2 regions of the Kitasatospora sp. NPDC004614 genome follow, and region 2 is predicted to be linked to the other one. Evidence: riboswitches for the same ligand, from Rfam matches in the RefSeq annotation. Region 2 holds a riboswitch; the other holds the start of a gene.
The links. Region 2 has a riboswitch for glycine ahead of gcvT (glycine cleavage system aminomethyltransferase GcvT). Riboswitches for the same ligand answer to the same signal wherever they lie in the genome.

Region 1 (3,400 bases), on a different contig from region 2:
CCTCCGGGTTGCTTCAGGCGGCGATAGTGCAGGAACTGAAGCAACGATGTCGGGAGATGCTTCACTATGTCAAATATCGAAAGGTGAAACTTTGGCAAAGTCGAAGCCCCGGTCCGCGGAGGCGGACCGGGGCCGGGAGTTGTCGAATCGTCAGACCGGAGAGGTCGCCGGGGACTGCGGATGAGAGTCCCACGGCTGCCGCTGCGAGGCCTCGCCGTCCGCGCCGGTGTTCGCGCCGTGCACCTCCACCTGCTCGCGGCGCAGCTCCTCGCGGACCACCTGCTCCTCGGTGTACTGCTCGACCACCAGCCGCACCCGCTCCACTGGTACCAGGTACTTGCGGACCACCGGGCGCTCCTCGCGCAGCGTGACCTCCTCCACCGCCTCGGCGATCTCCTGGTCGCTCAGCGCCGCCCGCTCCGCCTCCGACACCGGGATCCGCTCCACCCGCACGCGCTCGCGCACCACTGGCACCCGTCGCACGACCGCCTCGGTGGTCACGTACTTGCGCAGCCGGGTGGTGCCGATGTTGTGCCACTGGGTGGTGATGTCCAGGCGCTCCTCGCGGCAGGTGATCTCCACCGGCTTCTGCCGGTCCCCCTGGTCCCCCCGGTCCGCCCGGTCCGCCCGGGCGGTCGGCGGCTCGGCGGGGCGGGGCGGCGGTTCGGGTGCGGCCTGCGGGGCGGTGAAGCCGGGCGGCGCGGGGTCCGGGCCGTGGACGGGGCCGGGGGAGGCGGCGGCGGCCGGGGCCGGGTCGAAACGGACGGGTTCGTCGGGGCTCGCCGTGTCGAGGCCGTAGTAGCGGTAGAGCTCGAGTTCCTGTTCGGGGGAGAGGTGCTGGCCCACGCCGAAGTCCGGGGACTCCTTGATCAGCGACTTGTCGTACGGGACGTGCAGCTCGTCGCCGGAGAATTCGCTGGTGGTCAGCGGGACGAAGGCGTCCCGGCCGAAGATTCCGGTTCGGACGGCCGCCCACTCGGGTACGCCGGTGGTGTCGTCCAGGTACACCTCGTCGACCGTGCCGATCTTGTCACCGTTCCGGTCGACCGCCTTGTGTCCGATCAGGTCGCGCGGATCGATATCGGTCTGCACGCTGTCCTCCAGCTGCTGCTCCTGAGGGAACATCGGGGGAGCGGTCGGAGGAGCGTGCCGGGCCGCTGTTTCACACCAAAAGGCACGTTCCGGACGGTGTCACTCCGGGTGCCTCCGTCCGGGGCGGATCGTGCGGCCGCAGCGGTGATCGTCCAGGTCGGCGCTGGTACCCTGGGCGGCGACCGCCGAGCCCGCTCGGGAGAGTCCCGGACCCGTTGGAAAGCGGGGATGCGGGACGCCGAAGGAGCAACCCCTCCCCGGAATCTCTCAGGCATCCGTACCGAACGGGATCAGGTCACTCTGGAAAGCAGGGCAGGAACGTCGGCACCGAAGCCGCCGGACGCTGTCCTCGCCGACGGTGCAAGCCGACCGGGAACCACCCCGGGCGCGCGAAGCTCTCAGGTACCGATGACAGAGGGGGAGGCTGACGGGTTCGTACGCCCGGACGCTTCCACAGCGGCCGGCCGGCGTGCGTCCCACCGCCGGTCCGCGACCAGGAGGCTTGACCCCCATGAACGCCCAGCCGACGCTCACCGAGCTTGAGCAGGCCAGCCCCTTCGAGCACCGCCACATCGGCCCCGACAGCGACGCCCAGCAGAAGATGCTGGCCCAGGTCGGCTACACCTCGCTGGACGAACTGTCCGACGCGGCCGTCCCCGACGCCATCCGCAGCCTCACCGCGCTCGGCCTGCCCGCCGGCCGTAGCGAGGCCCAGGTGCTCGCCGAACTGCGCGAGCTCGCCGGCCGCAACCAGGTCCTCACCTCGATGATCGGCCTCGGCTACTACGGCACCTTCACGCCGCCGGTCATCCTGCGCAACGTCCTCGAGAACCCGGCCTGGTACACCGCGTACACCCCGTACCAGCCGGAGATCTCCCAGGGCCGCCTGGAGGCCTTGCTCAACTTCCAGACCATGGTCGCCGACCTGACCGGCCTGGCCACCTCCGGCTCCTCGCTGCTCGACGAGGGCACCGCCGCCGCTGAGGCGATGGCCCTGACGCGGCGCGTCACCAAGGTCAAGGGCGGCGTCTTCCTGGTCGACGCCGACACCCTGCCGCAGACCCTCGCCGTGATCGAGACCCGCGCCGAACCGACCGGCGTCGAGGTCGTCACCGCGGACCTGTCGAACGGCATCCCCGCCGAGATCGCCGAACGCGGCGTCTTCGGCATGCTGATCCAGTACCCCGGCGCGTCCGGCGCGGTGCGGGACATCAAGCCCGTCATCGAGCAGGCCCACCAGCTCGGCGCGGTCGTCGCCGTCGCCGCCGACCTGCTCGCCCTCACCCTGCTGCGCTCGCCCGGCGAGCTCGGCGCCGACATCGCCTGCGGCACCTCGCAGCGCTTCGGCGTCCCGATGGGCTTCGGCGGCCCGCACGCCGGCTACCTCGCCGTGCGCGCCGAGTACGCCCGCAACCTGCCCGGCCGCCTGGTCGGCGTCTCCGTCGACGCCGACGGCAACCGCGCGTACCGGCTGGCCCTGCAGACCCGCGAGCAGCACATCCGCCGCGAGAAGGCCACCTCCAACATCTGCACCGCCCAGGTGCTGCTCGCCGTGATGGCCTCCATGTACGCCGTCTACCACGGCCCCGCCGGCCTCGCCGACATCGCCCGCCGCACCCACCGCTACGCCGCCGCGCTCGCCGCCGGCCTGCGCGCGGGCGGCGTCGAGCTCGCCCACGAGGCGTTCTTCGACACTGTGACCGCTGTTGTTCCGGGGCGTGCGGACGAGGTTGTCGCCGCGGCGCTGGCCGGTGGCGTGAACGTGTTCCGGGTGGACGCGGACCAGGTCTCGGTCTCCTGTGACGAGACGACGACCCGTGAGCACCTGGCGGCCGTGTTCGCCGCGTTCGGTGTGACGGCGGAGGTGGTTGAGGACGCGGACGCGCTGCCCGCCGGGCTGCTGCGTGAGGACGAGTACCTCACCCACCCGGTCTTCCACAGCCACCGCTCCGAGACCGCCATGCTGCGCTACCTGCGCCGCCTGTCGGACCGCGACTACGCGCTCGACCGCGGCATGATCCCGCTGGGCTCCTGCACCATGAAGCTCAACGCGACCACCGAGATGGAGCCGATCACCTGGCCCGAGTTCGGCCAGCTGCACCCGTTCGCGCCGGTCGACCAGGCCGAGGGCTTCCTGACGCTGATCCGCGGGCTGGAGCAGCAGCTGGTCGAGGTCACCGGCTACGACGCCGTGTCGATCCAGCCGAACGCGGGCTCGCAGGGCGAGCTGGCCGGTCTGCTGGCCGTCCGGGCGTACCACCGGGCGAACGGCGACACCCAGCGCGACGTGTGTCTGATCCCGTCCTCG
Region 2 (3,400 bases):
CCACAGCCACATCGCCACCGGGTCGAACTCGTCGGCCATCATCACGGTCGACACGGCCGGCCCCTCGGGGGCGTGCGCGGCGGCCCGCTGCACCAGCGCCCGGGCGGCCTCCACGGCCGGCGGCGAGGTGTCGTACAGGTCCAGACCGATCGCCAAGTACGGCTCGCCCAGCACCGGTTGCACCCAGGCCCGGCGCAGCGAGCGCAACGGGCGCACCTCGGCGGCCTGTTGCTCCAGCACGGCGAAGAACTGCGGTGCCTGCCCGGCCGGTTCGGAGATCCGCAGCGGCCCGGCCGGCAACCGGTCCAGGCCGACGGCGATCCGCCGCAGGTCGGCCCACGGTACGCCGATGCCGCCGCCCGGGCGGTGCGGGTCCAGCCACAGGCCCCAGCGGGAGCGGTACAGGGAGCCGGCGATCTCCGGCCCCGACACCACCTCGTGGCCGCGCGCCCAGCCGCTGGCCGCCAGCTGCCCCGGGGAGGTCACGCAGGGCGCGTAGCCGTGCCCGCCGACGTCCATGTTCCCGTACTGGGCGTCCGGGCTGCCCGGGCTGCCGTGCCACAGCAGCATCCAGACCTGCCCGCCCGCGAGGGCGCGCAACAGCCCCTCGTACGCCTCCCAGCGCTCCGGTGCGACCGCTGCGAGGGCGCGCTCGATCGCGCCCGGGTCGTCGGCTGCTCCCGTCACGTCGTCGCCTCTTTCTCGACTTCCCTCGTCCACCCGTCCACCGCGCGGCGGTGTGCCGGGGCAACCCTATGGGGCGCGCCCGACAACCGTCATGCCGCCGTCCCGGACATCCGGTGGATTCACGGTCTGACGTAGAAGGGCTGTACCCGCCCCAGCATCCAGTCCACCACCGGGTCGGCGACCAGGTCGAGCAGCACCAGGTGGACGCCCCAGCTCGGCGCCGCGGTTCCGAGTGCCCGGCCGAGCGCCAGATTGACGTCGCCGGGGTCGGCGGGGGCCGCCGGGTCCAGCTGGACGCCGACGTACAGCAGGGTCGACTCGCCCTCCACCCGGGCCAGCGCCCGGCGGGCCGTCAACACGCCCGGCAGCGCGGCGAGTTCGCCGGTCGCGGCGGCCAGGAAGGCGAGCGGCTCCTGGTGCGGCTCGGGTTCCTTGAGCGCCACCCTGGCGCCCTCGGTGACGCCCTGCGCCTCCCACTGGTCGCCGCGCGGCCCTCGCCGCAGCTCACCCACGCCCTCCGGCGGCACCGGGATGCCCACCGGCGCCTCGGGGTTGACCGCGATGCCGATGCCCAGCGGCAGCCCCCGGGCGAACTCCCACATCGGGGCGATCGCGAACGGGATGCCCGGCACGTGCCGCAGGTACAGCTCCTGCGAGCTGTACACCGGCACGTAGGGCGCGCCCGCCAGTTCGAGGGTCGGCAGGTCGAGTTCGCCGGACTGCGGATCGGCGCCCGACGGCAGCGGGATCCACACCTGGCTGCGGGCCAGCACCTCGATCACCCGGGGTGTCGCCCCCGGATCGCCCAGGGCCGCCATCAGCACCTGCTCCAGCTCGTTGGCCGGCCAGCTCCCGCCTTCCGGAACCTGCCCCAGCGGGATGCTCATCTCGCCCCTCCACACTCACGGTTGCGATCAGGTTAGCGGCGCGCACGGGTCCCCCGCGGCGGCCGCCGCCGAACCCCACTCCCACCAGCGGGTCCCGGCATGCCATGATGGGCCCGCCCAAACTTCATACCGGCCGCTCGAACCCGCGCGGGAGAGCCGGAACGACCGTCACCAGGTCGCGACCGGCGCCGAAGGAGCAAGTCCTCCCCGGAATCTCTCAGGCCCCCTAACCGCCCGGGCGAGGCAGATCTGGAAAGTGGACACGGCCGTGCCGTGCGCCCACCCACGGTGCAAACCGCCATCCTTTCGGATGGCGGTGAAGCTCTCAGGTTCGACGACAGACGGGGAGGTTCGCCCCAGCCTGCCCGTTTCCAGATCCCGGGAGTCCTGCCGTGTCCCTCCGCCTCACCGCACTCGACGCGCTGCACCGCTCGCTCGGCGCCACCATGACCGACTTCGCGGGCTGGGACATGCCGCTGCGCTACGGCAGCGAGCGCGAGGAGCACCTCGCGGTCCGCACCAAGGCCGGCCTGTTCGACCTGTCGCACATGGGCGAGATCACCGTCTCCGGCCCGCAGGCCGGCGAGCTGCTCGACCACGCGCTGGTCGGCTTCATCTCCGCGCTCGGCGTGCTGCGCGCCCGCTACACCATGATCTGCCGCGAGGACGGCGGCATCCTGGACGACCTGATCGTCTACCGCACCGCGGAGAACGAGTACCTGGTCGTCGCCAACGCCTCCAACGCCCAGGTGGTGCTGGACGCCCTGACCGAGCGCGCGGCCGGCTTCGACGCCACCGTCCGCGACGACCGCGACGCCTACGCGCTGCTCGCCGTCCAGGGCCCGGAGGCCAACGGCATCCTGGCCAAGCTCACCGACGCCGACCTGCCCGGCCTCAAGTACTACGCGCTGCTGCCCGCCACCGTGGCGGGCCGTCAGGTCTGGCTGGCCCGCACCGGCTACACCGGCGAGGACGGCTTCGAGGTCTTCTGCGCCCCCGCCGACGCCGAGCACCTGTGGACGGCGCTGACCGAGGCCGGCACCGCCGAGGGCCTGGTCCCGTGCGGCCTGTCCTGCCGCGACACGCTGCGCCTGGAGGCCGGCATGCCGCTGTACGGGCACGAGCTGTCCACCGAGCTGACCCCGTTCGACGCCGGCCTCGGCCGGGTGGTGCGCTTCGACAAGACCACCAACAACGGTGAGTTCGTCGGCCGCAAGGCGCTGGAGGAGGCCGCCGCCGCGGCCGAGGCCAAGGCGCCGCGCAAGCTGGTCGGCCTGGTCTCCGAGGGCCGCCGCGTCCCGCGCGCCGAGTACTCCGTGGTGGACGCCGAGGGCGCCGTGATCGGCCGGATCACCTCCGGTTCGCCGTCCCCGACCCTGGGCAAGCCGATCGCCATCGCGTACGTGGACGCCGCGCACGCCGAGCCGGGCAGCACCGTCGCGGTGGACGTGCGCGGCAAGGCCGAGCCGGTCCAGGTCGTCGCGCTGCCGTTCTACAAGCGCGCCCGCTGACCTTCGCTCAGCCCTTCACCTGCTGTCCCAGCAGTCGTTTCCGGTTCGTCCGCCCAGCGGACGGCCGCGCCCGCCCCTCTTGCGATCCTGGAGAATGACGTCATGAGCAACCCCACGCACCTGCAGTACACCAAGGAGCACGAGTGGCTGACCGCCGCCGTGGACGGGGTGTCGACGATCGGCATCACCGCGCACGCGGCCGACGCCCTCGGCGACATCGTCTACGTCCAGCTCCCCAATGTCGGTGACACCGTCACCGCCGGTGAGACCTGTGGCGAGCTCGAGTCCACCAAGTCGGTCAGCGACCTCTTCTCC

Region 1: it holds a riboswitch for glycine, as region 2 does, so the genes downstream of both, gcvP (aminomethyl-transferring glycine dehydrogenase) here and gcvT (glycine cleavage system aminomethyltransferase GcvT) in region 2, are expected to answer to the same signal.

The regions. Positions count from the first base shown of each region.
Region 1 covers NZ_JBIALR010000035.1:13,560-16,959, forward strand. The annotation lists gene ACFYST_RS36275 (PRC and DUF2382 domain-containing protein) at 151-1,125, opposite strand; glycine riboswitch at 1,279-1,385, shown strand; gene gcvP (aminomethyl-transferring glycine dehydrogenase) at 1,604-3,400, shown strand, end outside.
Region 2 covers NZ_JBIALR010000016.1:97,979-101,378, forward strand. The annotation lists gene ACFYST_RS27715 (enhanced serine sensitivity protein SseB C-terminal domain-containing protein) at 1-687, opposite strand, end outside; gene ACFYST_RS27720 (enhanced serine sensitivity protein SseB) at 807-1,574, opposite strand; glycine riboswitch at 1,713-1,817, shown strand; gene gcvT (glycine cleavage system aminomethyltransferase GcvT) at 1,967-3,085, shown strand; gene gcvH (glycine cleavage system protein GcvH) at 3,188-3,400, shown strand, end outside.